Regions from separate parts of the Microbacterium sp. NPDC087589 genome, predicted to be linked through region 3. Evidence: predicted binding sites of a transcription regulator. Region 3 holds the regulator's gene; each other region holds the start of a gene.

Region 1 (10,214 bases), on a different contig from region 3:
TTCGACATGCAGACCGATCAGACGAGTGTCGGCGTGCCAGAGCGCGGGCTGTTCAGGCAGGGCAGCGCCGTGCGTGGCGCTGCCCTGTTCGAGGACTTCGAGGGCGCGGATCACACGCCTGCCGTTTTTGGGATCGACACGCGACGCCGTGGCGGGGTCGAGTGCCCGCAGCCGGTCGAGCAGCCCCGCAACGCCCTCGCTTTCGAGCTCGCGTTCGAGCCGCTCGCGGATCACCGGGTCACGGGGTGGGAAGGCGAAGTCGAACACCACACTGGAGACGTACAGACCCGACCCGCCCACGAGGATGGCATCGGCACCACGCTCCTGGATGTCGGTGATCACGGAGCGCGCCAGCGGCTGATACCAGGCGACAGCGGCTTCCTCCTGCACCTCCCGCACGTCGAACAGATGGTGCGGGATCTCTCGACGGTCGGCCGGGGCGAGTTTCGCCGTGCCGATGTCCATTCCGCGGTAGAGCTGCATGGCATCGGCATTCACGATCTCAGCGGCGTTGCCTCGGCTCCGCAGCACTGCAGCGAGATCGAGGGCGAGATCACTCTTGCCCGTGCCTGTCGCGCCCACGATCGCCCAGAGCCGCGGAACCATGTCTGCGCCGCTCGACGCCGGATCGGTCATGCCTCGAGCGGCGGTCAGCTGCCGACGCGGAGCGTCGGGAGACCGAGGGATACGGCACGGGTGCCGTCGGCGGAGATCGGTGCTGGCACGGCGCACGACTCAGCCTGGCCGCGGTCCCATGCATCTCCACCGCGTGTGCGGCGGATCCGCAGCGGGGAGCCCATCGGGTCGTCCGCGAGAAGGTGGAACGGCGCTGCATGGGTGATCGTCACCGAGACGACATCGCCGGGCCGTGGGACAGCGGATCCGGGTGTGACTTCGAAGTGCACGAGTCGGTTGTCCTCCGCTCGCCCGGTGAGCCTGTGAGTCTCGGCGTCCTTCTTGCCTTCGCCCGTCGAGACGAGCACCTCGACCTCGCGTCCGACCTGCTTCTGGTTCTCCTCGAGGCAGATGCGCTCCTGAAGCGCCATGAGCCGGTTGTAGCGCTCCTGCACCACAGCCTTCGGAATCTGGTCTTCCATGGTCGCGGCGGGTGTGCCCTCGCGGATCGAGTACTGGAACGTGAACGCACTGGAGAACCGTGCCTGTTCGACCACCCGCATCGTGTCTTCGAAGTCCTCCTCCGTCTCGCCGGGGAATCCGACGATGATGTCGGTGGTGATCGCGGCGTGCGGAATCCGATCACGGACGCGGTCGAGGATCCCGAGGAACTTCTCGCTGCGGTACGAACGGCGCATGGCCTTGAGGATGCGGTCGCTGCCCGACTGGAGCGGCATATGAAGCTGCGGCATCACGTTGGCAGTCTCCGCCATCGCGTCGATCACGTCGTCGGTGAAGGCGGCGGGGTGAGGACTCGTGAAGCGGATCCGCTCGAGTCCGTCGATCTCACCCGCGGCGCGGAGCAGCTTGCCGAAAGCCTGCCGATCGCCGAATTCCACGCCGTAGGAGTTGACGTTCTGTCCGAGCAGGGTGACCTCGATCGCGCCGTCCTCGACGAGCAGACGGATCTCGTTCAGGATGTCGCCGGGGCGTCGGTCCTTCTCTTTGCCACGCAGGCTCGGAACGATGCAGAAGGTGCAGGTGTTGTTGCATCCGACGGAGATGGAGACCCAACCGCTGTGTGCCGAATCGCGTTTCGTCGGAAGCGTCGACGGGAACACCTCGAGCGACTCCAGGATCTCGAGCTCGGCGTCGCCGTTGTGTCGCGCTCGCTCGAGAAGTCCGGGAAGCGAACCCATGTTGTGCGTGCCGAAGACGACGTCGACCCAGGGCGCCTTGTCGAGCACGGCTTGCTTGTCCATCTGCGCCAGACAGCCGCCGACGGCGATCTGCATCCCGTCTTTGCGACGCTTCACCGAGGCGAGCTGACCGAGAGTTCCGTAGAGCTTGCCCGCGGCATTGTCGCGCACAGCGCACGTGTTGATGATCACCACGTCGGCCTCGGCGCCGTCGGTCGCGCGGATATATCCTGCGCTCTCGAGAGAACCCGAGAGGCGTTCGGAATCGTGGACGTTCATCTGGCAGCCGAAGGTGCGGACCTCGTAGGAGCGCTGGCGTCCATCAAGATCGATTGCTGCTGACGACGACTCGATGATCGTCGGCTCACTGCGAGGGATAGTCATGATTCCCCCATTCTACGAGCGGTTCTCCGACACTGCCGCTGAGAGCGAGAGCTCGACGCTCTCACCCCAGCGTCAGTCCGAGTCGACGAATCGAACCCCGGATGACGACGAGCCGAAAGACCCCTCAGCAAGGGCCGACTTCGCGGCCGTCATCGCGACCGAGCCGTTGTAGCCACGGCGAGACAGCTGACCGACGAGGCGCCGCAGCGCTGTGTCGCCGTCGAGGCGAGACATGGCTCGTGCCTTCGAGCGCGCGAACTCAAGTGCCCGCTCGGCGTCATCGTCGGGAACGTCGTCGAGCGCCGCATCGATCACATCGCGAGGGATGCCGCGCTGCGAGAGCGCCCTCGACAACGCGACCCTCCCCTGCCCCTTGCGCTCGATTCCTGACGTCACCAGCTGGCCGGCGAGAAGTGTGTCATCGAGGTACCCGCGTCGACAGAAATCGTCGATCACGTCATCGATCGCACCCGTGTCGAGCCTCTGGGCGTTCTGTTCGTAGCCTCTGAGCACCATCCGCGCCTCTGACAGGGAGAGCGATCGCGTCCGCAGCTTGCGGACGAGGAGCTCCTCTGCATCGGCACGCAGCCGAGCGGGATCGACGCCCACGCCATCGCCAGACCCGACATCTTGCGACTGCAATGCGCGCAACCGCGGTGCTGACCGAGCCGCTGCACCGCGTGCTGGATGGCGGTCACTGGGCCCACGAGAATCGGTGGCGGTCGGATTCGACTCGCGCTCTGTCGACTTCCATACTCCGGTGTCGGCTGCCGAACGAGTCGTCACGCTCTCGACCTTCGGAGCTTCCCCGTCGACCGACTTCTCACGTGTGTCGTCACGACCGAAGAGAGGGATGATGGGGGCGAGCTGCTCAGGCCCACCCCCGCCATCACTCATGGTTCACTCCGGTCGCGCGGCAACCGCGCACCATCATGCTCATGCCGGACGGCGCTCGGCGAGCTCGTCAGCAGGAGCCTCGGTAGCCCCTCCGATGCCGAGCTTCTGCTTGATCTGCGTCTCTATGGCAAGTGCGACATCGGGGTTCTTGAGCAGGAACGTCCGCGCGTTCTCCTTGCCCTGGCCCAGCTGGTCGCCGTCGTAGGTGTACCACGATCCGGACTTCTTCACGATGCTGTGCTCGACACCGAAGTCGATCAGGCTGCCCTCACGCGAGATGCCGACCCCGTACAGGATGTCGAACTCCGCCTGCTTGAACGGCGGCGCCATCTTGTTCTTGACCACCTTGACCCTGGTGCGGTTTCCGACCGCATCCGTGCCGTCCTTCAGCGTCTCGATACGGCGGATGTCCATGCGGACCGAGGCGTAGAACTTCAGCGCCTTTCCACCCGCGGTGGTCTCGGGAGATCCGAAGAACACGCCGATCTTCTCGCGCAGCTGGTTGATGAAGATCATCGTGGTGTTCGTCTGGTTGAGTCCACCGGTGAGCTTTCGCAGTGCCTGCGACATCAGTCGAGCCTGCAGACCCACGTGGGAATCACCCATCTCGCCCTCGATCTCGGCCCGAGGCACGAGGGCCGCGACCGAGTCGATGACGATCAGATCGATCGCGCCGGAGCGTACGAGCATGTCCGCGATCTCGAGCGCCTGCTCACCCGTGTCGGGCTGCGAGACGAGAAGAGCGTCGATGTCGACACCGAGCTTCGCGGCGTAGTCGGGGTCGAGCGCGTGCTCGGCATCGATGAAGGCTGCGATGCCACCGGCACGCTGCGCGTTCGCGATCGCGTGCAGCGTGAGTGTCGTCTTACCTGAAGACTCGGGGCCGTAGATCTCGACGATGCGCCCACGCGGGAGGCCTCCGACGCCGAGAGCGACGTCGAGAGCGATGGAGCCGGTCGGGATGACGGCGACGGGTGCGCGCTCGTCGCTGCCCAGTCTCATGACCGAGCCCTTTCCGAACTGACGGTCGATCTGGGCGAGGGCTGTCTCGAGGGACTTCTCGCGGTCAGCGGGTGATGGCATGACGTGCTCCTTATGCTCGCGTGGTGCCGCCTGTAGGCTGTCGCGGTCCTCCCGGCTGGGCGGAACTCTCCGACAAGGCGTATGGCTCTTCGGCTTGCTGTTCACCGTACGAGGGACCTCGGACATTGCGTCGTCAGCTCCGCGAAACAGGGAGAACACCGTCTCCGAACCACTTGTGCAGAAGACTACGCCCGTTTCGAACACATCTTCGACGACACGCCGTCACGGCGTGTCCGTAGTCGAACGTGCATCGAACGCCTCAGCGGGTCATCGTTTGCGCGGCTCGAGGCGCCCAGCGCCGTGCCGTCGATCCTGAGGCACATCGGTCTCGGCGCACAGCGCCAACCAGATGTCACGCGGCGGAACTCCCGCATCCAGCGCCTCGTCTGCGGTGCGGCCTGCGAGCTGGGTCAGGATGAGGTCGCTGATGAGAGACGACCCTCGACCACCGAATTCCGCGTCGACTGCGCGGAGGAACTCACTGCGACGCATCAGACGATCAAGAGGATCCGACGCTCAGTGAAGCGAAAGCTCTGGCTCGACGGAAGCCACAAGGTCATCCGGAACGACATCGGGGAAGACCTGGATGCCCTCGAGAACGGAGATGCGGTCGCCCACCTCTCGCATGATGATCGAGATGGGAACATCCAGCGCATCGGCCACCGAGGCGAGAATCTCGCTCGAGGCCTCTTTCTGGCCTCGCTCGACCTCGCTGAGATAGCCGAGTGCCACAGACGCCTTGCTCGCAACCTGCCGGAGCGTACGCCCCTTCTGCAGGCGGAAGTCCCTCAGCACATCGCCGATTTCCTGTCGTACAAGAATCATCGGAACCTCCTCCCAGATCGCCTTCTCGAGGTCTCCCTCGAGGAGACCGCCAGTCTAGTCCTACCGACCTTCACAAAATCTACCTTCGCACGCTGTGCTTTCGGTGTGAGCACATAGGACATAACGGGACGCACGCATCGACTATTCCCGGAGGACCCGTGCAAGCATCGCGATGGCCTCAGCGACCGACTGAGCTCGCACCTGCGCACGATCGCCGTCGAACCTGAAGGCCTCGCTCACGGAGTGATCCGGGGTGACGACGGCGATGTGCACCGTGCCGACGGGCTGACCGTCGGAAGAATCCGGTCCCGCGATCCCTGTGGTCGAGACGCCGACGTCAGCAGGGACTCCGCAGACCTGCAGGGCTCGGCGCGCCCCGGCCGCCATCTGCAGCGCCACCTCGGGATGCACGGGACCGTGCGCATCGAGCAGGCCGTCGTCGACCCCCAGAAGCGTGTGCTTCACCGGAGTGGCGTACGCGACGATCGCTCCCCGCAGCGCCGCTGACGCGCCTGGCACCGAGACGAACTCAGCTGCGAGAGCACCGCCCGTCAGCGACTCCGCTACACCGAGGGTCCAGCCGCGTTCGATCAGTACAGCGAGCACCTCCGACGCGGACGTCACGACGCCTGCCGCGACCCTCGCACCTGCGCCACGATGTAGTCGATCCCGCTCGCCACGGTGAGGATCAGTGCCAGGATCATCAGGATCGCGGTCCCGACAACCCACAGCTGGGGCCCTATCACCACGTGGAGCGGGAGCAGCGCCCAGGAAAGAGCCACGGCCTGAACCGCGGTCTTGACCTTGCCCATCCACGCGGCCGCCACGACGTGCTCCTTCGCGACCATGAGGCGATGGATCGTGATGCCCCATTCGCGGATCAGGATCACGATCACGACCCACCAGTTGAGCTCGCCGAGCACGGCCAGGCCGATGAAGCCCGCCCCTGTGAGGAGCTTGTCGGCGATCGGGTCCCACAGCTTGCCGAAGTCTGTGACGATGTCATGGCGACGTGCGAGATAGCCGTCGACCCAGTCGGTGGAGATGCCCACGACGAAGAGGATGGCCGCAATCCATCGGATGACGATGTCGTCGAGCCCGTACGTTCCGCCCATCAGAAGCAGGACGAAGAAGATCACCGCGAGCGGGATGCGCGCGATGGTGATCGCGTTGGGAAGCTGCCGTGGAATAGCCATCAGTCTCGTCCTGTCAGTCCCCAGGCGTCTTCGTCGCCGTCGTCATCAGCCTCGACCACCGGCAGACCCTGGAACTGGGCTTCCACCGGGTCATGCGGCGCTCCAGCCGCGGTCGCAGCAGTGGTGGGAGCCGCCGGCTTCGGCGGCGCATCGTCGCCTCGCAGCTTGGCCATCACCTGAGGCAGCTGCTCAGCTGTCGCCAGCACGTCACGCGCCTTGGACCCTTCGGACGGACCGACGATCTCTCGCGACTCGAGGAGGTCCATCAGACGCCCCGCCTTGGCGAAGCCGACACGCAGCTTGCGCTGCAGCATCGAGGTGGAGCCGAACTGCGAAGAGACGATGAGTTCGGCGGCCGCGAGGAGGAGCTCGAGATCATCCCCGATGTCCTCATCGACCTCCTTCTTCTTCGTCGGCTCCAGCGCTTCCTGCACATCGGCGCGGTAGTCGGGACGAGCCTGGCGAGTGACGTGCTTGACGACCGCGTCGATCTCCTTCTCGTCGACCCATGCCCCCTGCAGACGGAACGGCTTCGACGACCCCATCGGAGAGAACAGCGCGTCGCCCTGGCCGATCAGCTTGTCGGCGCCGGGGCTGTCGAGGATCACACGGCTGTCGGTGACGCTCGTCACGGCGAACGCGAGGCGCGACGGGACGTTGGCCTTGATCAGACCGGTGACGACGTCGACACTCGGCCGCTGGGTGGCGAGCACCAGGTGGATCCCGGATGCTCGAGCGAGCTGGGTGATACGGACGATCGAGTCCTCGACATCTCGCGGGGCGACCATCATCAGGTCGGCGAGCTCGTCGACGACCACGAGAAGGTACGGGTACGGCTTGAGAACGCGCTCGCTGCCGACCGGCAGCTCGACCTCGCCGGCGCGGACGGCCCTGTTGAAGTCGTCGATGTGGCGGAATCCGAACGACGCGAGGTCGTCGTACCGCATGTCCATCTCCTTCACGACCCACTGCAGCGCCTCGGCGGCCTTCTTGGGATTCGTGATGATGGGCGTGATCAGGTGCGGCACCCCCGCATAGCTGGTCAACTCCACCCGCTTCGGGTCGATCAGGACCATCCGCACATCGGTGGGCCGAGCGCGCATGAGCAGGCTCGTGATCATCGAGTTGACGAAGCTGGACTTACCCGACCCCGTCGAACCGGCGACAAGGAGGTGCGGCATCTTCGCGAGGTTCGCGATGACGATGTTTCCGCCGACGTCCTTCCCGACACCGATCGTCATCGGATGCGTGCTCTTGTGCGCTGCCGGAGACCGGAGCACATCGCCGAGAGCGACCATCTCCTTGTCGGCGTTGGGGATCTCGATGCCGATCGCGCTCTTGCCGGGGATCGGCGAGAGGATCCGCACATCGTTGGATGCGACCGCGTAGGCGAAGTTGTTGCTCAGCTGGAGGATCTTCTCGACCTTGACACCGTGACCGACCTCCACCTCGTACTGCGTGACCGTCGGACCACGCGAGAACCCTGTGACCTTCGCATCGACCTTGAACTGCGTCAGCACGCTCGTGATCTGCTCGATCACCTTGTCGGTGGCCTCAGACCGCATGACCGGCGGAGGTCCTTCGACCAGCAGCCCCGGCGAAGGAAGCACGTACGGGGTCACGGGCGCCTGCGGGCCCCGCTCCCCCGGCCCCGGAGTCCCGAAGCCGTCGAGTCCGGGCAGCTCGGGCACCTCGCCCGTGTCTGACTCGTCATCGAGAAGTGCGGTGTTCTGCTGTCCGGCCAAGGACTCGGTCACCGAGCGCACGTCTGACAGCACCTCTGTCGCGGCATCCGAGGGGTTCTCCACGACCACGGCCTGGTCGTATGCAGGAGTCGGCTCCGAGGTGGTGAGCAGAGCGGTGATGTCGTCGGAGCCGAGAGTTCCCTCGTCGGGGTCCTCCTCGCGGCCGGTCTTGTTGCGTCGCCACCAGGGCAGAACATCCGGGTCGTCGACCTTGTCGGCCTCGTCGATCGCTGCGGCATCCTTCGCAGGCTTCTCCGGGCGCTCGGCGTCGAACATCCAGGCATAGAGATCCCCGAGGCGCTGACCGATGCGGTTCGGCGGGGTCTTGGTGACGATCAGGACGCTGAGAGCGGCGAGGACCGACAGCACGATGTAGGCGCCGACCGGGGTGAGGTACGACAGCGGCTCCCCGAGCATCCAGCCGAACAGCCCGCCCGCCTCGCTGAGCGCGGGCATGCCGTCTTTCGGCTGAGGTCGAACGAGAAGACCCGAGGAATCAGCCCGGCCGGCTGCCGTGTGGCAGAAGCCCGCAAGGGTGAGGATGAACAGCCCGAACCCGATGCCGATGCGCCCGTTGTCATGCACGGACGACGGATGACGGAACAGCCAGCCGGCGAGCAGCAGGAGCAGCACCGGCATGACGAACGCCACTCGCCCGACCAGAAGCCCCACCGAGTACGCGCTGATGTTCGCCGCGACCTCGTTGCCGATGAAGAACCATTCGTTGACCGCTCCGGCGATCGCCAACAGCACGAGCAGGAACGGGAATCCGTCGCGACGATCGTCCTTCTCGAGGGTCTCGGGACCGAATGCTCGGAACAGTCCACCGACACCGTGGGCAAGGCCGTTCCAGGCCCGCACCGCCACCGGCGGCTTGTCGACCTCGTCGATGTACTTCTTGGGCGCTGCCTGAGCCTTCGGAGCAGCCTGCCTCTTGGGGCGAGGCGTGGCGCTCTCGGACGCGCGCGCTGACTTCGTGGTACTCCTGGCCATGCTCTCACGTTACGTCCAGGGGCCGACATAGGCCCGTAATGACGCGGCATTCCGCTGTCTTCCACCGGCGGAGCAGCGAGGAATCAGGACCCGCGATGCACCATCGTGTCGCGGACGCTTCCTGCGTCGGTGACCACGAAGCCCTCCGATCGATACAGGGTCCGCGCGAAGTTGTCCCGTTCCACGCTGAGGCTGAGCCGAGGGTGTCCCTGTTCCCGGGCGTGCACGACAAGACGCCGGAGCAGAGTCCGTCCGACTCCGTGAGCACGCCAGATCGGCTGGACGCCGATGATCAGCTCCGGTACAGCGGTTCCGACAAACCCGAACCCTGCGTCGTCCGGCGCGAGCATGCGGTACCACGCTGCGCCGATCGGCCGGCCATCCGCATCGATGGCGAGAAAGCCCGCATCCGCCGGTCGCATCCATCCGGAGACGTAGCGTCGATGCTCGACGGCGGTGAGGATCTCGTGTCGTGGCCGCGCTCCGCCCGAGCGCCAGTTCGCTGCCTCGACGACCATGTCGCCGAGGAAGCTCCCGTCCGCCTGCACGGCGGGTCGGATCGAGAAGTCGTCCGGCATGAGGAGAGCGTACGCCGCTCGCGTTACAGCCGAGTGTCGGTCGACTGTGAACCCACGAGCGGCGCTGCGGCCGTCACGCCTCGATGACGAGCGGGACGATCATCGGACGGCGACGGAGCTTCTGGTTGACCCAGCGCCCGATCGTGCGGCGGATCACCTGCGAGAGCGCATGGGTGTCGCGCACGCCGTTGCCGGATGCTTCCTTGAGCGCGGCGATGATCTTCGGCGTGACGTCGTCGAAGACGGAATCGTCTTCAGCGATGCCGCGAGCGTGGATCTCGGGTCCCGAGATGATGCGACCCGTCGCGGCGTCCACCACGACGATCACGGAGACGAAGCCCTCTTCGGCCAGAATCCGACGGTCCTTGAGATCGGCGTCCGTGATCGCGCCGACAGTCGAGCCGTCGACGTAGACGAACCCGAGGTCGAGCTGACCGACCACGCGCGCGTCGCCGTTCTTCAGATCGATGACCGTGCCGTTCGACGCGATGATCGTGCGCTCGGCATCGATTCCCGTGTCCTGAGCCAGCTTGGCGTTGGCGATCAGGTGACGGTACTCGCCGTGCACGGGAAGCACGTTCTTGGGCTTGAGGATGTTGTAGCAGTAGATCAACTCGCCGGCCGCGGCGTGTCCTGAGACGTGCACCTTGGCATTCGCCTTGTGCACGACGTTCGCGCCGAGCTTGGTGAGTCCATCGA
Region 2 (10,214 bases), on a different contig from region 3:
TGGCGCCGCGGAAGCGCTCTTCTTCGATGTTCTCTCGCACGAAGGCTCGCACCACGCGCACACCGGTGAGCTGCTCGCGCAGCACGCGGTTCACGGTGTCGAGCTTGCCCTGGTAGCTGCGGAACAGGGGAACCATGCGGCTGACGACGAGCCCGGCGACGATCAGCAGCAGCGGCACGGACACGGCGATGAGCCAGCTCAGACCGATGTTCGTCTGCACGGCGAAGATGATGCCGCCGATCGCGAGCAGCGGCGCGGTGACGAGCATGGTGGCGCCCATCATCGCGAGCATCTGCACCTGCTGCACGTCGTTCGTGTTGCGTGTGATGAGGGAGCCTGCGCCGAACTGCGACACCTCGCGCTCGGAGAATCCGCTCACCTTCGCGAAGACGTCGGCGCGGATGTCCCGCCCCGCGCCCATCGATGCGCGGGCGGCGAAGTAGGTCGCGATGACCGAGGCGATGATCTGCCCCAGCGAGACCGTGAGCATGAAGAGGCCGGTGCGCCAGATGTAGTCGGTGTCCGACTGGGCGACACCCTTGTTGATGATGTCTTCGTTCAGGCGCGGAAGGTAGAGGGTGGCGAGCGCGCTGGCGAACTGGAACACCAGCACGGCCAGGAGCAGCCACTTATAGCGGGCGAGATAGCGGAGGAGGATTTTTCCCAGCACAGGCGGACTTTCTAGGAAGGATGAATCGGCGGATCTCCCGACGGGCGGACGCAGGCCGACGATCTCGCACTTGCAAGAGTGGCATGAACTGCGGACATTCGTATCCCCCGAGGGGAGGACCTTCGCTGACAGCGAAGCATTTGGCCCGCGGCCAGCGGTTTATGCACCGCGGCGAACAACCGCCGATATACCGAAGTACCTCAGAAGAGCGGGCGATCGGGCACGAAGTCCCGAGCCTCGGCACCGGCATCCGACGGGAGTTCGGCGATCGTCGCCGGGTTCCACTGCGGATTGCGGTCCTTGTCGACCACCTGGGCCCGTATCCCTTCGACGAGATCGGGGTGCCGCGTCACGAACCACATCACACGGCGATACTCCCCCTGGAGCGCGGCTCGCAGATTCGGGAGCAGACGCGCCTCCCTGACGGCCTCGAGGGTGACGGCGAGTCCGGTCGGGGCCAGGCTCTCGAGCAGATCAGCGGTCGTCGCGGCATCCGCAGCCTCCTCCGCACGCAGTCGCGACACGATCTCCGCGATCGTGTCGGCTGAGAATGCGCGGTCGATCCAGTCGCGGGAAGCCGGGAGCGCAGACGGCTCCGGAGTCTCGTCGAACAGCAGCACGATCTCGGCCGGCCCGGTCGGGTCGGCACGATACGCGAGCGCCTCGCGCAGCGCATCGAGCCGATCGGAGGGCACGAAGTGGTCGGCGAAGCCGAGCAGCACGGCATCCGCTCCGTTCATGGTCGAGCCTGTGAGCCCGAAGTACTCGCCGAACCGCCCGGGCATGCGCCCCAGCAGCCGTGTGCCGCCGACATCGGGCGTGAACCCGATCCGCGTCTCCGGCATCGCCAGCTTCGAACGCTCCGTGACGATGCGGATGGTCGCGTGACCCGAGAGGCCGACGCCGCCGCCCATCGTGATGCCGTCGGCGATGGAGACGATGGGCTTCGGGTACTCGGCGATCATCGCGTTCAGCGCGTACTCGGAGCGGAAGAACTCGGCGGTCTCCTCCGTGCGCCCCGCCACGATCTGCGCATGCAGTCCGCGCACGTCTCCGCCGGCGCACATGCCCCGCTCGCCCGCGCCGTCGATGACGACGATCTGCACATCGGTGTCCTCGCGCCAACGCTCGAGGGCCTGGGTGAGCAGCTGGATCATCCCGGGGTCGAGCGCGTTGATCGCTTCCGGCCGGTTCAGGGTCAGCCTGCCGAGGGCTCCTTCGGTGCGGACGAGGACCCTGGACGCTGCACTGGATTCGGTCACGGGTGCCAGGCTACCCGGTGGACCGGCCCTTGCATCCGGCCGCGTTCGTAGGGTAAATGCACGATCCTGCGGCTTTTCCGGCAGGATAGACAGAACTGCCCACTGCAACGAGAGGTCGCAGATGCCCGACGGACAGGTGCTCGAGTTCACGCACGTCACGAAGCGCTTCAATGAAGTGACGGCGGTGTCCGACTTCTCCGCGCGAGTCGAGCCCGGTGTCGTGACCGCTTTCCTCGGCCCGAACGGCGCCGGAAAGACCACCACCCTGCGCATCCTCCTCGGGCAGGTGCGCGCCACGAGCGGCACCGCCACGATCGGTGGAACCACGCATGCAGAACTGCGCCACCCGCTGCGCACGATCGGCTCCGTCCTGGAGGAGACCGCGTACCGTCCTCGTCGCTCGGCCTCACGCCAGCTGACGATCGCGGCCAAGGCCAACGGCATCCCGCTCTCGCGTGTCGACGAGGTGCTCTCGCTGGTCGGTCTCGAGCACGAGGCCGAAGGCCGCATCGGCAGCTTCTCGCTCGGAATGCGTCAGCGGCTGAGCGTGGCGCACGCGCTGCTGGGCGATCCCGGCGCGCTGGTCTTCGACGAACCGGCGAACGGCCTCGATCCGGAGGGCATCCGCTGGATCCGGCTCCTCCTGCGCCGCCTTGCCGACGAGGGGCGCACGGTTCTCGTCTCCTCGCACGTGCTGAGCGAGATCGAGCAGGTCGCAGACCACGTGCTCGTGCTCTCGAAGGGCCAGCTCGTGCTCTCGAGCGGAATCGAGAAGCTCGCCGACCCGTCTGCCGGCTCGGTCGTGGTCGACGCGGTGGACCGTGCGGCGCTGAAGTCAGCGCTCTCGGCGGCCGGCCTGGAGGTCGAGGTGCTCCGCTCGGGCCTCACGGTTCGCGGCAGCAACGCGGGTGCGGTCGGCGCCATCGCGGCATCGGCCGGCATCGCCCTCGCCACCCTCGTGCAGCGCGGTCCCACCCTGGAAGACGTCTTCATCGAGCTCGTCCGCGGTGGCAGGCTCGCACCGCAGGCCATCGCTGCCGCGCCGGTGGTCGATTCCGCAGCGCCCAGCTCCGACGCAGAATCGCCGATCACAGCGGTCGAAGCACCGGTCATCGACACCGGGGCGGCATCCGAAGTCGCGGACGCCGATTCCGCCGTGACGGACTCCGACGCTTCCGGCTCCGAGGCCTCCCCTACTGAGAATGCCTCCGAGAGCTCGACTGCTGAGGACGCCTCCGCGTCCGATGCAGCCGCAGCCGACTTCGCCCGCGCGGCGGCTGACGCGGCGGATGCCGAAGCCGACGACGCGGAGGATGCGGCAGATGCCGCTCGTGATGTCGAGTACGCCGCGGCAGAGCTCCGCTACGCAGCGGATGCCTCGGATGCCAACGACGCGGAGGATGCGGCCGACGTCGCCTCCGAGGCGGCCCACACGAGCGGCGATGACACCCCCGGCGATGCGGAGTCGACTGGCGGCTCGATCGACCCGGAGACGACTTCCGAACCCGAGACGGAGAGCGCCCGACCGTCGTTCGACGACATCCTGTTCGGCACCGCACCTTCCGACGGTGCCGGTGCCTCTGTCGCCGCGGATATCGACGCCCACGTCGCTGACGAGCCCGACGCGGTGGGGAACGAGAACGGCACCGACGAGCACTCCGGAGTCGAGTTCTTCGCCGAGGTGCACGACTCGGACGAGTCGTCGGAGTCCTCGTCGTCCGACGACGACCCTCGCTCGGCGGCCGTCACCTCGATGCTCGCTGCCGCCGCGCGCGCGTACTACGAGGACGAGCCCAAGGACTATCCGCTCGGAGAAGCCGACGCCTCAGCGGATGCGGAGACAGACGCGGATTCCGACACAGACGCGGATGCAGGCGCAGACGCTGAATCCGCTCCGGAAGCGGACCACGGCCCCGATGAGGAGCAGCACGAGGGCGAGCACCACGAGGGCGAGCAGCAGCGGCACCACGAGCACCACGAGGGCGAGCACGACCGTCCCTGAGATCGCCTGAGCGGGCCCCGATGCGAACGCCCTCCGCGCCGTAAGGCTGCGGAGGGCGTTCTCTCGTTCCGGGGTCTCTCAGGCGGGCCGAGGGCGGATCACCGGACGGCGACTCCCTTTCGACACCGGCGTCGGCGATGTCGCCACGATCTCCTCGACGTCGGCCGGCTCATCCGACACGTCGAGTCGGAGCGCCTGGGTCAATGCGAGGCCGTGCCTCGTCGTGAGGATCAGCCGTCGGTACTGCGCGTCACCCGAAAGGTCGATGACCACGCTGGGACGCCGGCGGCGGATGAGGACGAAATCGACGCTGCCCGCGGCCTTCCAGGTTCCCGCGGCGAGCACGCCGGGAATGTGCGTTCCGGGATTCGGCACGCCACGCAACCAGGTCCACGCGTCGTCGATCAGCTGGACCTTGGTGATGGTGTCGCGCACGAGACGAACGTTGTCACGGTGGAAGCTCGCCGCACGCTCGATCGGCGAGAGCACGATCTCGAGTTGCGTCTGGTCCAGCAGCAACGTCACCATGCGTCCAGTCTGCCAGCGGCACCCTTCCAGATGTCTGTGTCTTGCTCACAGGAAGGCAACGATCCGTTGTCGGTTCCCACGATTCCACCCCTCTTCCATTCCGATGTTCTGCTCCAGATTCGAACAAATCTACTAGAGTCGAAGCATGACATCGGCCACCGATCCCGACTTCGAGCAGCGCGCTGAGCTGCTCGACTCGTGGGTCGAGAAGCGGAGACAGATCGCCGTTCTCGAGTCCGAGGCATCCGCTCTCCTCGCCGAACGGATGCGCCTGAGCCGGTCCGACTCCGAAGAGAATCCGTACCATCGGGATGCCATCCACAGATCGATGGTCGCGGAGTACTCCGCGGCAGGTCGCATCGCGCAAGGCAGCATCGAGTACGCGTTCACCGATGCGGCTTTCCTCGAGCGAGGTCATCCGCGTGTGCAGCAGGCGTTCCGCGACGGCATCGTCACGGCCGCGCACGTCCGCGAGATCGTCCGTGCAGCGGGGGTCGTCCGCGAAGCGGTCAACAACGGCAGAGCGGATGCCGAGGCGCTGGAGGAGTACGACATCGCTGCCGTGACCGTCGCGGAGAGGGAGACCCCCGCACGGACGAGAGTGCACCTCAAGGCGCTGGCAGCAGTCCTCGCGGGTTCCACGGTCAATGAGCGGCACGCACGGGCACTGTCTGAACGCACGGTGACCGTACGGCCCGCCGGAGACGGGCTCGCCGTCCTGACCGCGGTGCTCCCCGAGCATCTCGCCGTGGCGATCCTCGACCGCCTGACGCAGCTGGCCCGCGCCGTCATCGCCGGCCGGGCAGACCGCGAGCCGGTGCTCGAGCCCATCGATGACGGCGAGAACCCGATCTACCCCGACGACATCGCCGCCGACTCCGCGGCGCGCGATGACTACGCGATCTTCGGGGAGGGCACGTTCACCACCGATCCCACCGTCGAGCACATCCCGGCAGACACGCGCACGATCGACCAGGTCAGAGCCGACCTGCTGATCGACCTTCTCCTTGCTGCCGATCCCAGCGCCGCGAGCGGCTCAGGTCTCGATAACATCCGCGGGCGGATCCACGTCACGGTCGCCGCGACGACGCTCGCGGGCTGCGATGAGCGTCCCGCCGAGCTAGACGGTCACGGACCCCTGCATCCCGATGTCGCCCGCGATCTCGCCGGTCGCCTGCGCGGATGGTCTCGGCTGTTCCTTGATCCGACAGGCCTCGTCGTCGAGACCGACAACTATGCCCCCACCGAGGCGATGCGTCGATTCCTCCGCGCCCGAGACCAGCACTGTCGATTCCCCGGCTGCAGGATGCCGGTGCATCGCTGCCAGGTCGACCACACCTTCGATCATGCCAAGGGTGGGCGGACCGAGATCCATAACCTGGCGCACCTCTGCGCGAGCCACCATGTGTTGAAGCATCCCGATATCTCCGACGAGCATCGCTGGTCTGCCAGGCAACTCCCCGACGGCACGATAGATTGGTCGAGCCCACTGGGCCGCACCTATCGAGACGATGCGAGACGACGAGTCATGTTCGTGTGAGCGCTGCGGCGGCAGCGGCGCGTGCAGCGATCGGCAGCGCGGCTTCGATGCGCTGGAGCTCTTCCTCGCCATGCGCGGCTGTAAGGAACCAGGCCTCGAACACGCTCGGCGGCAGCGCGACTCCCTGCTCGCGCATCGCGTGGAAGAACGGCGCGTACCGGAAGGACTCCTGAGCCTGCGCCTCGGCATAGGTTCGGGGCGCTGAATCCCGAAAGGAGGCGCTGAACAGGTTCCCCGCGTGCGCGACGGCGTGGGCGACACCGGCATCGGTGAGAGCGGCCTCCAGCGCGTGGGAGACCCTGGCTGCGGCCGCGTCGACGGTCGCGTAGACCTCCGGCGTCGCCAGACGCAGAGTCGCGAGCCCCGCGGCGACTGAGAGCGGATTGCCCGACAACGTCCCCGCCTGGTAGACCGGCCCCAGCGGAGCGAGCAGGTCCATGACCTCCGCACGTCCGCCGAGCGCAGCCAGAGGCATTCCCCCGCCGACGACCTTGCCGAACGTGATGATGTCGGGCAGATAGTCCTCGCCCGCCGCGGCCTGGAGCCCCCAGAAGCCGGCCGGATGCACACGGAAGCCCGTCAGCACCTCATCGAGGATCAGCAGCGCGCCATGTGCATGGGCGGTCTCGGCCAGCAGTCGGTTGAATCCCGGCAGCGGCGGCACCACACCCATGTTCGCGGCAGCGGCTTCGACGATCACGGCCGCGATGCGTGGACCGTGCTCGGCAAACACAGCCTCGAGCGCGGCCGGGTCGTTGTAGTCGATCACGAGGGTCTGTGCGGCGATCGGTGCAGGCACCCCCGCGGAGCCGGGCAGAGCGAGCGTCGCGACGCCCGAGCCGGCAGCGGCGAGGAGGCCATCGGAGTGGCCGTGGTAGTGGCCGGCGAACTTGACCAGCAGGTCGCGACCCGTGGCACCGCGCGCAAGACGGATCGCGGTCATCGTCGCTTCGGTGCCGGTCGACACGAGCCGCACGCGTTCGACAGGCCGGATCTCGCCGAACCGCACTCGGTCCGCGATCAGCTGAGCGAGTTCCACCTCGCCCTCGGTCGGCGCACCGAACGAGAGTCCTCGAGTGGCTGCCTCCTGCACCGCGGCGACGGCTTCAGGGTGCGCGTGGCCGAGCAGAGCCGGGCCCCATGAAGCCACCAGGTCGACGTACTCGTTGCCCGCCGCATCCGTCACCGTCGCGCCCTTCGCCGAGGCGAGGAAGCGCGGCGTTCCCCCGACAGAGCCATACGCACGCACCGGCGAGTTCACGCCACCGGGGATCACCGTGCGGGCAGCGGAGAACAGGTCATCATTGCGGTCGGTCACAGCACACTCCTCAGCGATGCGCGGAGCTCTCCCGCCATCGCTTCCAGGCTAGTCCGCAGACCTGAGGGAGGGACTCAGACGACCTCCACGAGTGCGTCGACGAATCGGTGTCAGGGGCGCAGCCATCGTGCGGCTTCGGTCGCCCAGTAGGTCAGGACGACATCGGCACCGGCGCGGCGGATCGAGAGCAGCGACTCGAGGATCGACGCACGTCGGTCGATCCAGCCGTTCGCCGCGGCGGCCTCGATCATCGCGTACTCGCCGGACACCTGGTATGCCCACACCGGAATATGCACGGTGTCGCGCACCTCGCGCAGCACATCGAGGAAGGCCATGGCGGGCTTCACCATGACGATGTCGGCGCCCTCCTCCTCGTCGACGACGGCTTCCCGCACACCCTCGCGGCGGTTCCCCGGGTCGAGCTGGTACGTGCGGCGATCGCCCGTCAGCTGCGAATCCACAGCCTCACGGAACGGGCCGTAGAACGCACTCGCATACTTCGCGGCGTAGGCGAGAAGCAGCGTATCGGTGTAGCCGTCGGAATCGAGCGCTTCGCGGATGACCGCGACCTGGCCGTCCATCATTCCCGACAGCCCCAGCAACTGAGAGCCGGCCCGAGCCTGCGCCAGCGCCATCGACGCATAGCGCTCGAGAGTCGCGTCGTTGTCGACGGTGCCGTCGTCCGCGAGCACGCCGCAGTGACCGTGGTCGGTGAACTCATCGAGGCACAGGTCGGTCTGCACCACGAGGGCATCGCCGACCTCGGCCGCGAGCGCCTCGGTGGCCACGTTCAGAATGCCCTGCGGGTCGTCGGCACCCGAGCCCTGAGCGTCTCTGACGGCCGGCACGCCGAACAGCATCACCCCGCCGACGCCCGCTTCGGCAGCCTCGACGGCCGCGGCTCGCAGAGAGTCGAGCGAATGCTGCGCGACCCCTGGCATCGAGCCGATCGGGGCAGCCTCGGTGAGCCCCTCGCGGACAAACAGCGGCAGCACCAGCTGGCGCGGCTCGAGAGAGGTCTCCCGCACCAGGCCCCGGACGGCAGGAGACTGCCTCAGGCGCCGCAGTCGGACATCGGGGAAGCTCACGGCGCCAGCTCATCCGCCGCGTGCGGAAGGGTGTAGCTCGACACGGCATCGATGAGCGCGTCGACCGTCTGACGATCGGCGACGACCGTGATCGGCAGACCAGCCTTGTCGGCATCCTTCGCGGTCCGTGGACCGATCGCGGCCAGCAGCGTCTCATCCGGGATCAGGGGGAACTGCACGCGCACCTGCTCGGCGACCGAACCGCTCGTGATCAGGATCGCGTTGATGCGTCCGTTCTCGACGTCGCGCTTGATGCGGTCGGTGACCGGCACGCCGACGGTTCGGTACGCGACGACGCTGTCGACGTCGTGACCTGCCTCCTGCAGCAGGACGCTGAGCACGGGCTTCGCGATCTCGCTGCGCAGAGCCAGGATGCGACGCGGCTCTGCCTCGAGGGCGATGAGCTGCTCGGCCATGCCCGCTGCCGAGTTGTCTTCGTCCGGCACCATCGCGACTTCGTATCCCACCGCCTGCAGAGCGGCCGCGGTGGTCTCGCCGACCGCCGCGATCTTCGTGCGACGCGGCACGACCGCGCGGTGCGCGAACATCACGTCGACGGTCGTCGCGCTCGTCACCGTCAGCCAGTCGTACTCTCCGGCAGCCAGCCGGGTGAGCGCCACGTCGAGCGCGGCCTGATCTGTGGTGGCCGCGAAGTTGATCAGCGGCGCGACGACGGGCACCGCGCCACGGGAACGCAGACTGGCTGCGACGCCGTCGCCCCACGGTCCTCCGCGGGGTACGAGGATGCGCCAGCCGTCCAGCGGTCGGTCCTGCTTCGAATTGGTCATGATGAGGAATGCTCTCGGGAGACGAGGTCGGCCGCCCCTTGCTCGAGCAGCCGATGGGCGACAGACAACCCGAACTCGCGTGCTGTGCGCATCGGGTCTGCACCATCGGCAGCATCCGCTCCATTGCCGCTGCCGTTCCGACGAATATACTCCCCGTTCAGAGTCTCCGTGACGTCGAGACCGATCCGGCGGCCGCCGTCGGTCGAGTAGACGACCGTCCTGACACGGATCTCATCGCCGTTCACGACAGCATGAGCGGCCATCGGCGCCTGGCATCCGGAGTCGAGACCCTCGAGGATTCCGCGTTCGACCGAGATGGCCAGCCGGGTGTCGTGGTCGTCGAGTTCAGCGAGTGCGGCGAGCAGCTCAGCCGGGGCGTCGGCGCGCGTCTCGACCGCGAGCGAACCCTGCCCGGGAGCGGTCGGCCACTCGGAGAGCCCCAACTCCTCGCGGCGGAGCGGGGAGTCGGTTCCGAGGCGCGACAGACCGGCGGCCGCGAGGATGACGGCATCCAGCTCGCCGGAAGCGACCCGCTGCAGACGCGAATCGACGTTGCCGCGGATGTCGACAACCTCCGCGTGCGGAGCCCTGCGGTGCACCTGAGCGATGCGACGAGGAGACCCGGTGCCCACCTTGCTGCCGGAGCGCAGCTCGTGCAGCGGTGTACCTGCGCGCGTGATCGCGACATCACGGGCGTCTACCCGCGCCGGAGTGGCCGCGATGAACAGGCCCTCGGGAATCGCCGTCGGCAGGTCTTTGAGGGAATGCACGAGGAAGTCGCACTCCCCGGCCAGCAGTGCCTCACGCAGACGCGTGGCGAAGATGCCCTGGCCGCCGATCTCCGACAGGGACGCACGATTCGTGTCGCCTTCGCTGGTGATCGGCACGAGCTCGACGGGGCGCCCCGAGATCTTCTCGAGGGCGGCGGCGACATGACCCGACTGAGCCTGCGCCAGCGCGCTGCGGCGGGTGCCGAGTCGGATCGGGACGGCTGTATGACTCTGAGTGCTCATCGTCG
Region 3 (10,214 bases):
CGAACCGCCGGGCACCCGCCGGCCGATTCGCCCTGCGCTGTGTTCTAGCCGGCTGACGGGGTGACGGTGATGCGGGTGACCTCCCGCAGGACCTCGTCGGTGAAGATCACGTCGTAGGACTCGCTCTGCGCGACGTCGAAGGTGATCTTGCCGTCGACCGTGTCGCCGGGCTCGAGCTCTTCAGCCACGATCCCGTCGACGTAGTAGTCATAAGTCCCTTCGACGCCCTCAGCCGTCTCGATGCCGAAGTTGAAAGCGCTCAGATAGCTCGTGCCCGAGACACCGGTGAAGGTGACGTCGAGGATCACATAGCCGCCGTTCGTCGAGGGGATGCTCGAGCCGTCGCTCGTCGCCCAGGTGGCGGAGTGGATCGTCACCTCGCTGGTGGCGGCCATCTGATTGATCGGTACGGGGGAGCCCATCTCGCCCTCGACGACCTCGGGTGTGCCCGTGCCCTCTTCTTCGGTTCCGCTGCCGGTGTCCGAATCGCTCGACGGGGGTGCGGTCGGCAGATCGCGGACGACTTCGGACACCGTCGCGAACACGATGACGAAGAACATGACGACGGCGATGATCGCGCCGATCACCGAGAGGATGAGGCCCGAGATTCCCGGCCACTTCTTGCCCTTGAGGAACAGCGAGATCAGGGAGGTGATGAAGCCCACGCCGAGCAGCAGCCAGCCGAGCCAGAAGATCGTCGGGATGCACGACAGGATGGTGCCGAGCGCCGCGAGCCCGAGCCCGACGAGCCCGAGGATCGATGGACCCGAGGGCGCTGCGGGGGCCGTCGCTCCGTATGCGGGCGGGTAGCCCGCGGGGGCACCGTACTGCTGTCCCGCAGACGCGTAGGGTGCATTGCCCGGGTAGCTCGGCGCTGCCGCCCCCGGGTACCCGGGAGCCACGGGGTAGTCCTGAGGCTGCACGGGAGCAGCGGCACCGGGGTAGGAGGGTGCGTCCGCGCCATACGGATGGACGGCGTCATCGACCGGCGCCATGGCTCCCGGAGCGGTGAAACCGGGTTCCTGCTCGGCGCCGGGCTCTGCAGCGGAAGCGTCGGTGGTCGACCAGGGGGATTCGGGCTCGGGAGCCGCGACCTCGTCGATGGGCGCTCCAGTCGGAGCCTGCGCATCGGCATCGGCATCGGCATCGGCATCGGCATCGGCATCGGCATCGGACGGCGCGCGGGTGTTCCATGACTGGCTCTCGACGGCAGCGACAGACGCGATCGATGCGGCGGTCTCGGCGTCGGCCGCGGACTCCGCAGACTCCGCAGACTCGACGACGGGCGCGAAATGTTCGGTCCACTGGGTGCCGTCCCACCAGCGCTGGCGTCCGGATCCGTCGTCGTACCAGCCTGCAGGCGTCGTCATGGTTCCCCCTCGGAGTCTCGTCCACGCGGCGGCATGGAGCGGCACCTCCATGTATAGCAGTGCGGTGCGACACTCAGGGGGGCTGCGCGGGGTGTCGCTCGCGAGCAGATGAACGGGCGCACTTAGGCTCGAACCGCCATGATTCGGTTCGAGAACGTCACGAAACGCTATCGCGGGACCTCACGGCCCGCTCTGTCCGACGTCGACTTCGAAGTGCAGCGCGGGGAGTTCGTCTTCCTCGTAGGCGCGTCGGGGTCGGGCAAGTCGTCCTGTCTGCGGCTGATCCTCCGCGAGGACGTGCCGACCACAGGTCGCGTCGCCGTGCTCGGGCGCGACCTGCGTTCGCTCGCGAACCGCAAGGTGCCGTACTTCCGGCGTCACATCGGGTCCGTGTTCCAGGACTTCCGACTGCTTCCCTCGAAGACCGTCTATCAGAACGTCGCCTTCAGTCTGCAGGTCACGGGGTCGTCACGCGGCTTCATTCAGCAGGCCGTTCCCGAGGCGCTCGCGCTGGTCGGGCTCGACGGCAAGCAGAAGCGGATGCCGCACGAGCTCTCCGGCGGAGAGCAGCAGCGCGTCGCGATCGCTCGTGCTCTCGTCAACCGCCCCCAGGTGCTGCTGGCGGACGAACCGACCGGAAACCTCGACCCGGCGACATCGGTCGACATCATGCAGCTTCTCGCGAGGATCAACGCGGGCGGTACGACTGTTCTCATGGCGACTCACGAGGCGGGTTTCGTCGACCAGATGCAGCGCAGAGTGATCGAACTCCGCGACGGCGTGATGGTGCGAGACGAGGTGCACGGTGGCTATGGGGACACGTCGAAGATCCCGCGTCTCGTCCCTGAGGAGGTGCGCGGCGCCGCAGCTGCGGCTGCTCTCACCGCGGTGCAGGAGGTGCAGCGACAGACCGCCGATCTCTCCGTCGTCCGCGCGGCGCTCGCTGAGGAGCTCGACGCTCAGCGCAGGGCCGCAGGGGCATCCGCGGATGCGGTGCCATCCGCATCCGAGACACCTGAGGCTCAGGCCGCCCCGATCGAAGCCCCCACCCTCGAGGAGCAGGCGGTTGCCGCCCAGGCCCTTGCCGCGCCTCGGACGCACCCCATCGCGATGCCGCAGGTCGACGTCGCCGAGCTCGGCGTGGCCGATCGCCTCGGCCTGTCCGATGACGGCACCGAAGAAGTGGGGCCGACGTCATGAGAATCGGACTCATCCTCACCGAGGCGCTCGGTGGCCTTCGACGGAACATCTCGATGGTCATCTCCGTCGTGCTCGTCACCTTCGTGTCGCTGACGTTCGTCGGCGCCGCGATCCTCATGCAGGCGCAGATCGGCACCATGCGCGGCTACTGGACCGAGCGGGCCCAGGTCGCCGTGTACATGTGTTCCGACATCTCAGAACAGGACACCTGCGTCGACGGCGGCGCTTCGGACGAGCAGGTGAACGCCGTGCGAGCCCAGCTCGAAGGCGAGGCTCTCGCCCCTCTGATCAGCGAGGTCAGCTTCGACTCCAAGGAAGACACCTACGCCAAGCTCGTCGAACAGCTCGGCGAGGATCAGGCGAGCGTGATCACCCCTGAACAGGCGTTCGAGGTCTTCTTCGTCACCATGAAGGACCCCGGTCGATCGCAGGTGATCTCCGAGGCGTTCAACGGCGTCGCCGGCGTCGAGCAGGTGCAGGATCAGCTGCAGTACCTCGAGCCGCTCTTCTCGGCGTTGACGGTCGCCACGTACATCGCGGTGGGGATCGCCACGCTGATGCTGATCGCCGCCATCCTGCTGATCGGCACGACCATCAGGCTCTCCGCCTACGCCAGGCGCAAGGAGATCGGCATCATGCGCCTGGTAGGTGCCTCCAACCGCTTCATCCAGACGCCATTCGTGCTGGAGGGCGTGTTCGCCGCGTTCCTCGGTTCGGCGCTCGCGAGCGCCGCTGTCGTCGCCGGAGTGCACTTCGGTGTCGACGGCTACCTGCGAGGGCGCGTGCCGTTCATCACGACGTGGGTGACGATGCAGGATGCCGTCGTCGTCGTCCCGGTGCTGATCGGCATCGGCGTCGTGCTGGCCGCACTCTCGGCGGGCTTCGCGATCCGGCGCTGGCTTCGCACCTGACCGGCTCGCCGGTATAGACTGACAGGCTGTCGTGCGCCCGACCAGGGCTCTGGAACCACTGCGCGACACGGATCAGGAGAGAATCATGCCCAGGGAACGCGGGGAGAAGGTCATCGCGACCAATCGTCGCGCACGTCACGACTACAACATCGAGAAGTCGTACGAGGCGGGGATGGTGCTCACCGGCACCGAGGTGAAGTCGCTGCGTCAGGGGCGCGCGAATCTGAGCGACGGATATGCGTTCGTCAAGGGGAACGAGGTCTTCCTCGATTCCGTGCACATTCCGGAGTACTCGCAGGGGCACTGGACCAACCACTCGGCGAAGCGCGTGCGCAAGCTGCTGCTGCACCGCGAGGAGATCGCGAAGCTGCAGCATGCCGTGTCCGCGGGTGGGTACACGCTGATCCCGCTGAAGCTGTACTTCTCGGATGGACGCGCCAAGGTCGAGATCGCCCTCGCCAAGGGCAAGAAGGAGTACGACAAGCGTCAGACCCTGCGCGAGCGTCAGGACACCCGCGAGGCCGATCGTGCCATGCGGTTGCGCAACCGCGTCGGAGAGTGATCAGCGCGAGGGCGTGAAGCCGAACACGCGCCCGAGAAAAGCGAGCTCCCTTTCGAGCGCGTCGACGATGGTCTCGCTCGCACGGAAGCCGTGTCCTTCACCGGGGTAGAGCACATACTCGTGATCCACGCCTCGCTGCGCCAGCGCATCGCGGATCGCCTCGGACTGCGACGGCGGCACCACGCGGTCCTCCGCGCCCTGCATGAGCAGCACGGGCACGTCGATCCGATCGACGTGGGTGAGGGGCGAGCGGTCGATGTAGACGGCCTCCGCATCGGGCAGTGGCCCCACCAACCCCTCGATGTAGTGCGCTTCGAAGTCGTGCGAGTGCTCGCTCAGCATCCGCAGGTCTGCCACGCCGTATCTGCTGATGCCCGCGGCGAAGGTTCCGCCTCGCACCAGGGACGAGAGCACCGTCCAGCCGCCGGCCGAGCCCCCGCGGATCGCGATGCGATCGGGGTCGGCGAGTCCGGTGTCGGCGAGGCCGCGCGCCGCCGCGATGACGTCGTCGACGTCGACCACGCCCCATGCGCCGTCGAGCCGTTCTCGGTAGGCACGTCCGTAGCCCGTCGATCCGCCGTAGTTGACATCGAGCACGCCGATGCCGCGGCTGGTCCAGAAGCCGATGGCCGCTGACGCGGCGCCGGTGACGTGAGCCGTCGGTCCACCGTGCACGAGCACGATGTAGGGAGGGAGCTCGTCGTCTGCGGCTGACGCCGACGGATTCATCGGCTCGTAGGCGAAGGCGTGGACGGGGCCGTGCACGCCATCCACCAGGATCTCGGATGCCACCGGCATCCACGTGGGGTCCGCCGGTGTCGCTCCCGCGACCACCTCGACCTCGCCGGAGTCGACGTCGACGCACCAGACGCCCGGCGCAGTCGACGAGCTGTTGCCGGAGAGCAGCACACGGGAGCCCGCGACGTCGTCGACGCTGACATGGCCGTCGGCGGGGACGAGCAGGCGTCGGGCGCTGCCGTCGCGTTCCATGACGACCACCTCGTCGCGTCCGTTGGTGCGGACAGCCACGATGCGGCCGTCGGCGAGTGGTCGGTACCACCGGTTGCCGAGCACCCAGAGACCGTATCCCGTGTCGGCGTCAGCGTCGTCGATCTGCGCTGCGGGGCCGACCGCTCGCAGGCCGTCCACGTGCTGTCGGTGCAGCGCCCAGCGGCCCGAGGGATCGTCGGAATACAGGATCTCCTGGTCGTCCGTCCACTCCGGTTGGAGGGCGGCCCGTGTGGGCAGCTCTGTGCGCTCGGTGCCGTCGGAGAGCACGAGCGAGGCGTGCTGCCAGGGCATCCGTTCGCCGGACCACTCGACCCACGCGGTGCGAGTTCCGTCCGGCGACAGCGCGGGATGCGCGTAGAACGAGCCTCCCTGCACGAGAACCGTCAAGAGCGCTGGCTCTTCGGATGCTGAGCCGTCGGTCGGAATCTCGACGATGCCGCGCTGGTGGGGGTCGACCGAGAGGTCCTCCCGCACAGCGAACAGGCGGCCGTTCTGCAGGCGGAGGCCGCCGTACGCCGGCCCTGCAGGGGTCAGGGGCGTCGGAGCGCCGCCGCGCGGCATCCGATGCACGCGTTGATCCTTGGCATCGACGAAGAACAGCGTGCCCTCGGCATCCGCCGTCCATGCCCCGCCGCCGTACTCGTGCACCCGCGACCGGGCGCTCCACGGAGCGGGGAGGATCTCGGCGCCGCTGGAGCTGCGCACAGTCAGGCGCCCGCCCTCGGAAGGCACCGACTCGCCCCACCAGACGTCATCACCGACGATGGCGGAGCCGTCGATCCTCGGAGACGACGCGGCGATCCGATCGGGAGTGAACGGGGATGGCCAGGTACCGAATGGCGACGACATGGTTCGAGCCTATGATGCACCGGCGCTTGCCGTCACGCGCGGTGCGATCACGACGGCGGCCTCACGCCTTCGGGAGTGCTCTGTTCATGCACCTCGCGTGCGGAGGGAGTCAGACGGATCGCAGCACTGCGACGATCTTCCCGAGAATGACCGCCTCGTCGCCGAGGATCGGCTCGAACGCGGAGTTCCGGGGGAGCAGCCACGTGTGGCCGTCGCGTCGCCGCAGCACCTTGACCGTAGCCTCGTCATCGAGCATCGCGGCGACGATCTCGCCGTTCTCAGCGCTGTTCTGCGAACGGACGACGACCCAATCGCCGTCGCAGATCGCCGCGTCGATCATCGACTCGCCGGACACCTTCAGCATGAACAGGTCGCCCTTGCCGACGAGCTGACGGGGGAGCGGGAAGATCTCCTCGACCTGCTGGTCTGCCGTGATCGGGACGCCGGCGGCGATGCGCCCGACGAGAGGAACCAGCGCGGCGTCTCCGACCGGCGTCGCCACATCGGCGGGGTTCTCGCCGCTCGTGCCGGGGAGGTCGATCAGCACCTCCATCGCGCGGGTCTTTCCGGGGTCGCGGCGCAGATAGCCGCTGAGCTCGAGCTGGCCCAGCTGGTGGGTCACGCTGGAGAGCGACTTGAGTCCGACGGCATCGCCGATCTCGCGCATGCTCGGGGGATAGCCGTAGTGACTGATCGACGTCTGGATGACCTCGAGGATCGCCATCTGCTTGGGGCTCAGGTTCTTGCGGCGACGAGTGCGCGGGGAATCGGCCTCGGGGGCGGAGTTGTCGCTCATGGTGCTCCTCAGGTGTGCGATCCGGCGTCTCAGTTCGAATGTCGGAGGCCCGTGGTGGGGTGGTCCTATCGAAACCGTATCCGAGAAACGCGCCGATGTGGAAGATCTGTTCGAGCGTGTCGGCCGATTCTCGCACTTCTGTTTCGAAGAACGCTTGACAGATGTTCGAATTCGAAGATAACTTCGGTACGTAGCTTCGCATCCACGGCTCCCGGCCGAGGCGCGGATGCGGACGCTACGCCAACTTCACCGCCCACGCGGTAGATGCAGAGGAGCACGACATGAGCACCATTACCTTCAGCAGTGCAGCAGTCCTTCCGGTTCGCCCGGCGACGCGGCTCCGTCTGACGGCGCGTGGTCGACGCGTCGTGCTCTCCGTCGCGGCAGTGCCTCTCGCAGTCGGGATCGCGTTCGCAGCGCTCAGCGGTGGCAGCGCGATGGCGTCAGGTGAGCAGACCGAGACGGCGTCGTTCGCGACGGTGACCGTGATGCCCGGCGACACTCTCTGGTCGATCGCAGAGTCGATCGCACCCGGCGCCGACCCGCGTGACGTGATCGGCGACATCACGCGTCTGAATCTGCTGCGCGGCGGAACGCTGCAGATCGGTCAGGATCTGGCGATTCCGGCGCAGTACTCAGAGTGAGCCTCGCCTGCGCTGGTCGATCGAGCGAGTTCGTCTTCATACTCGGTCCTCACGGGCATCCGTGAGGTGAACGCGGCCTACCATGGGAAGGGTGACTGCATCACTCGACGACCTGCCGCTTCGCGACGACCTCCGGGGGCTCACGCCATACGGAGCACCTCAAGCGCCACTCCCGATCGCCCTGAACGTCAATGAGAACACGCATCCGGTTCCGGACGCCGTGGCCAGCGACATCCTCGACGACATCGCGGTCGCGCTCCGAGACGTCAACCGTTACCCGGATCGCGAGTTCACCACTCTGCGTGAGGGCTTCGCCGAGTATCTCGGCCACGGCCTGGACGCCAGTCAGATCTGGGCGGGCAACGGGTCGAACGAGGTCCTTCAGCACATCCTTCAGGCATTCGGAGGGCCGGGTCGTACGGCGTTCAGCTTCAACCCGACCTACTCGATGTATCCGCTGATCTCGAAGGGGACCGGGGCCCGGTGGGTCGCCGGCACGAGGCAGCCCGACTACACCATCACGCCCGAGGAGGCGGCGGCGCAGGTGAGAGAGGTCGATCCCGATGTCATCCTGCTCTGCTCCCCGAACAATCCCACGGGCACGCCGCTCGGTCTCGATGTCGTCGAGGCCGTGTACGAGGCTTCGAATGGAATCGTCGTCGTCGACGAGGCGTACCAGGAGTTCGCGCCGCACGAGGCGTCATCAGCTCTCACGCTGCTCGATGGGCGCCCTCGGCTCGCAGTGTCTCGCACTATGAGCAAGGCGTTCGCCTTCGCGGGCGCGCGGGTGGGGTATCTCGCGGCGGATCCCGCATTCATCGACGCGCTGAGGCTCGTGCGTCTGCCCTACCACCTCAGCGCTCTCACTCAGGCGGCGGCGGTAGCCGCACTGCGGAACTCCGGCGTGATGCTCGGCATGGTGGAGGAGATCGTCGAGCAGCGGGATCGCATCTCGGCGACGCTCGAGGCTCTCGGCTACACGCCTCACGAATCGTGGTCGAACTTCGTGCTGTTCGGCGGGGTCTCCGAGCCCGGAAAGGTCTGGCAGCAGCTCTACGATCAGGGGGTCCTCATCCGCGACGTCGGGATCCCCGGTCACCTGCGCGTGACCGCGGGCACCGAGGCTGAGACCACGGCGTTCCTCGATGCTCTCGCCTCGATAGGATCGGCTTCATGAGCACCCCCGCCCAGAACCCGCGCACAGCCACGCGTGTGCGCAGCACGTCCGAGTCCACTGTCGAGCTCGAACTGAACCTCGACGGCAGTGGTGCAAGCCGCATCGACACGTCGGTGCCGTTCTTCGATCACATGCTCACGGCGTTCGCGAAGCACTCGCTCACCGACCTCACGGTGCGCGCCTCCGGCGACACGCAGATCGACGCGCACCACACGGTCGAGGACATCTCGATCGTCCTCGGTCAGGCCATCCGCGAGGCGCTGGGCGACAAGTCGGGGATCTCCCGCTACGGCGATGCGCTCGTGCCACTCGATGAGGCGCTCGCCCAGGCGGTCGTCGACATCTCGGGTCGCCCCTACCTCGTGCACACGGGGGAGCCTGCGGGCTTCGAGCACCACCTCATCGGGGGTCACTTCACCGGGTCCCTGGTGCGCCACTCCTTCGAGGCGATCACCTTCAACGCGGGACTGACCGTGCACGTGCGGGTGCTCGGAGGACGCGACCCCCACCACATAGCCGAAGCCGAGTACAAGGCGTTCGCTCGGGCGTTCCGTCAGGCCAAGGCGCTCGACCCGCTGGTCGACGGCATCCCGTCGACCAAGGGCGCGCTGTGAGCTCGGCACCCAGGGTCGCCGTCTTCGACTACGAATCGGGCAATGTCCACTCGGCGGTGAAGGCTCTCGTCGCAGCAGGCGCGGACGCGGTGCTCACACGCGATCGCAAGGAAGCGCTCGAGGCAGACGGTCTCGTCGTGCCCGGCGTCGGTGCGTTCCAGGCCGTACGCGACGCGCTCTACGCGCACGGAGGCGACGAGATCATCGACCGTCGACTCGCAGGCGGACGCCCCGTTCTCGGCATCTGTGTCGGTATGCAGGTTCTCTTCGCGCACGGCGTCGAACGCGGCCACGATTCTGAGGGGCTCGGCGAGTGGCCGGGAGCGGTCACGGAACTCAACGCGCCCGTGCTGCCGCACATGGGGTGGAACACGGTGGAGCCGGGCGCCGACTCCGTGCTGTTCAAGGGCATCGAGAACGAGCGCTTCTACTTCGTGCACTCCTACGCCGCGCAGTCGTGGGAGCTCGATGTGATTCCGCCGTTCCCGCAGCCGGTGCTCACGTGGTCGACATACGGAGACCCTTTCCTCGCCGCCGTCGAGAACGGACCACTTTCAGCCACCCAGTTCCACCCGGAGAAGTCGGGGGAGGCCGGAATCCAGTTGCTCCGCAACTGGGTCGACAGCCTGCGAGCCTGACGGGCGCGGCTCTTCAGAAGCCGCGTGCGACGGCCGCTGCGGCCGAGAGCCACGATCGCTGCGTCGGCGCCGCGAGTGCACGAAGACGAAGGTGGCCGTCGACCATCTCGCGGTCATAGGGTATGCCGACGACTTCGCGCGCGAGGGGCTGGTATCCCGCGATGACGTCTGTCACCGCTGCGGGCGACGCCTTCGGGTCCGCTTGGCTGACGACGACCACCGATTCCCGCGCGAGCCGTGCTGAGCGCTCATCGCGGTCCTCGAGCGCCTCGAGCAGCAGGGCCCCCGCTTCGGCATGGTCGTCGCGCGTCGTCGTCGCGACGACGATCTGGTCGGCGAGATCGATCATCCGCAACCACATGGGATCGGATTCGTCGTTCCCGGAGTCGATGATGATCAGACGATAGAACTTGGCCGCGATCGCGTGGATGGAGTCGACATC

What was found. Region 3 encodes LexA, which represses DNA repair genes until DNA is damaged. Its sites were predicted from a motif close to TCGAACANNTGTTCGA; they were not measured.
Region 1: the regulator LexA is predicted to act here: its motif matches at 4,375-4,390, upstream of recA (recombinase RecA).
Region 2: the regulator LexA is predicted to act here: its motif matches at 4,582-4,597, upstream of ACIOU8_RS17440 (DUF222 domain-containing protein).

Annotation. Positions count from the first base shown of each region.
Region 1 is NZ_JBIUWV010000001.1:739,331-749,544, forward strand. It holds gene miaA (tRNA (adenosine(37)-N6)-dimethylallyltransferase MiaA) at 1-636, opposite strand, end outside; gene miaB (tRNA (N6-isopentenyl adenosine(37)-C2)-methylthiotransferase MiaB) at 651-2,198, opposite strand; gene ACIOU8_RS03750 (regulatory protein RecX) at 2,271-2,807, opposite strand; gene recA (recombinase RecA) at 3,135-4,178, opposite strand; gene ACIOU8_RS03760 (DUF3046 domain-containing protein) at 4,446-4,670, opposite strand; gene ACIOU8_RS03765 (helix-turn-helix domain-containing protein) at 4,695-5,003, opposite strand; gene ACIOU8_RS03770 (CinA family protein) at 5,145-5,627, opposite strand; gene pgsA (CDP-diacylglycerol--glycerol-3-phosphate 3-phosphatidyltransferase) at 5,624-6,199, opposite strand; gene ACIOU8_RS03780 (DNA translocase FtsK 4TM domain-containing protein) at 6,199-8,937, opposite strand; gene ACIOU8_RS03785 (GNAT family N-acetyltransferase) at 9,021-9,515, opposite strand; gene ACIOU8_RS03790 (ribonuclease J) at 9,589-10,214, opposite strand, start outside.
Region 2 is NZ_JBIUWV010000009.1:133,672-143,885, forward strand. It holds gene ACIOU8_RS17420 (ABC transporter ATP-binding protein) at 1-670, opposite strand, end outside; gene ACIOU8_RS17425 (enoyl-CoA hydratase/isomerase family protein) at 871-1,932, opposite strand; gene ACIOU8_RS17430 (ATP-binding cassette domain-containing protein) at 2,054-3,934, shown strand; gene ACIOU8_RS17435 (hypothetical protein) at 4,013-4,462, opposite strand; gene ACIOU8_RS17440 (DUF222 domain-containing protein) at 4,608-6,002, shown strand; gene ACIOU8_RS17445 (glutamate-1-semialdehyde 2,1-aminomutase) at 5,989-7,320, opposite strand; gene hemB (porphobilinogen synthase) at 7,431-8,408, opposite strand; gene ACIOU8_RS17455 (uroporphyrinogen-III synthase) at 8,405-9,196, opposite strand; gene hemC (hydroxymethylbilane synthase) at 9,193-10,209, opposite strand.
Region 3 is NZ_JBIUWV010000008.1:35,523-45,736, reverse strand. It holds gene ACIOU8_RS15775 (DUF2510 domain-containing protein) at 45-1,370, opposite strand; gene ftsE (cell division ATP-binding protein FtsE) at 1,509-2,570, shown strand; gene ftsX (permease-like cell division protein FtsX) at 2,567-3,481, shown strand; gene smpB (SsrA-binding protein SmpB) at 3,567-4,043, shown strand; gene ACIOU8_RS15755 (prolyl oligopeptidase family serine peptidase) at 4,044-5,903, opposite strand; gene lexA (transcriptional repressor LexA) at 6,013-6,699, opposite strand; gene ACIOU8_RS15745 (LysM peptidoglycan-binding domain-containing protein) at 6,981-7,343, shown strand; gene ACIOU8_RS15740 (histidinol-phosphate transaminase) at 7,426-8,520, shown strand; gene hisB (imidazoleglycerol-phosphate dehydratase HisB) at 8,517-9,134, shown strand; gene hisH (imidazole glycerol phosphate synthase subunit HisH) at 9,131-9,772, shown strand; gene ACIOU8_RS15725 (MinD/ParA family protein) at 9,786-10,214, opposite strand, start outside.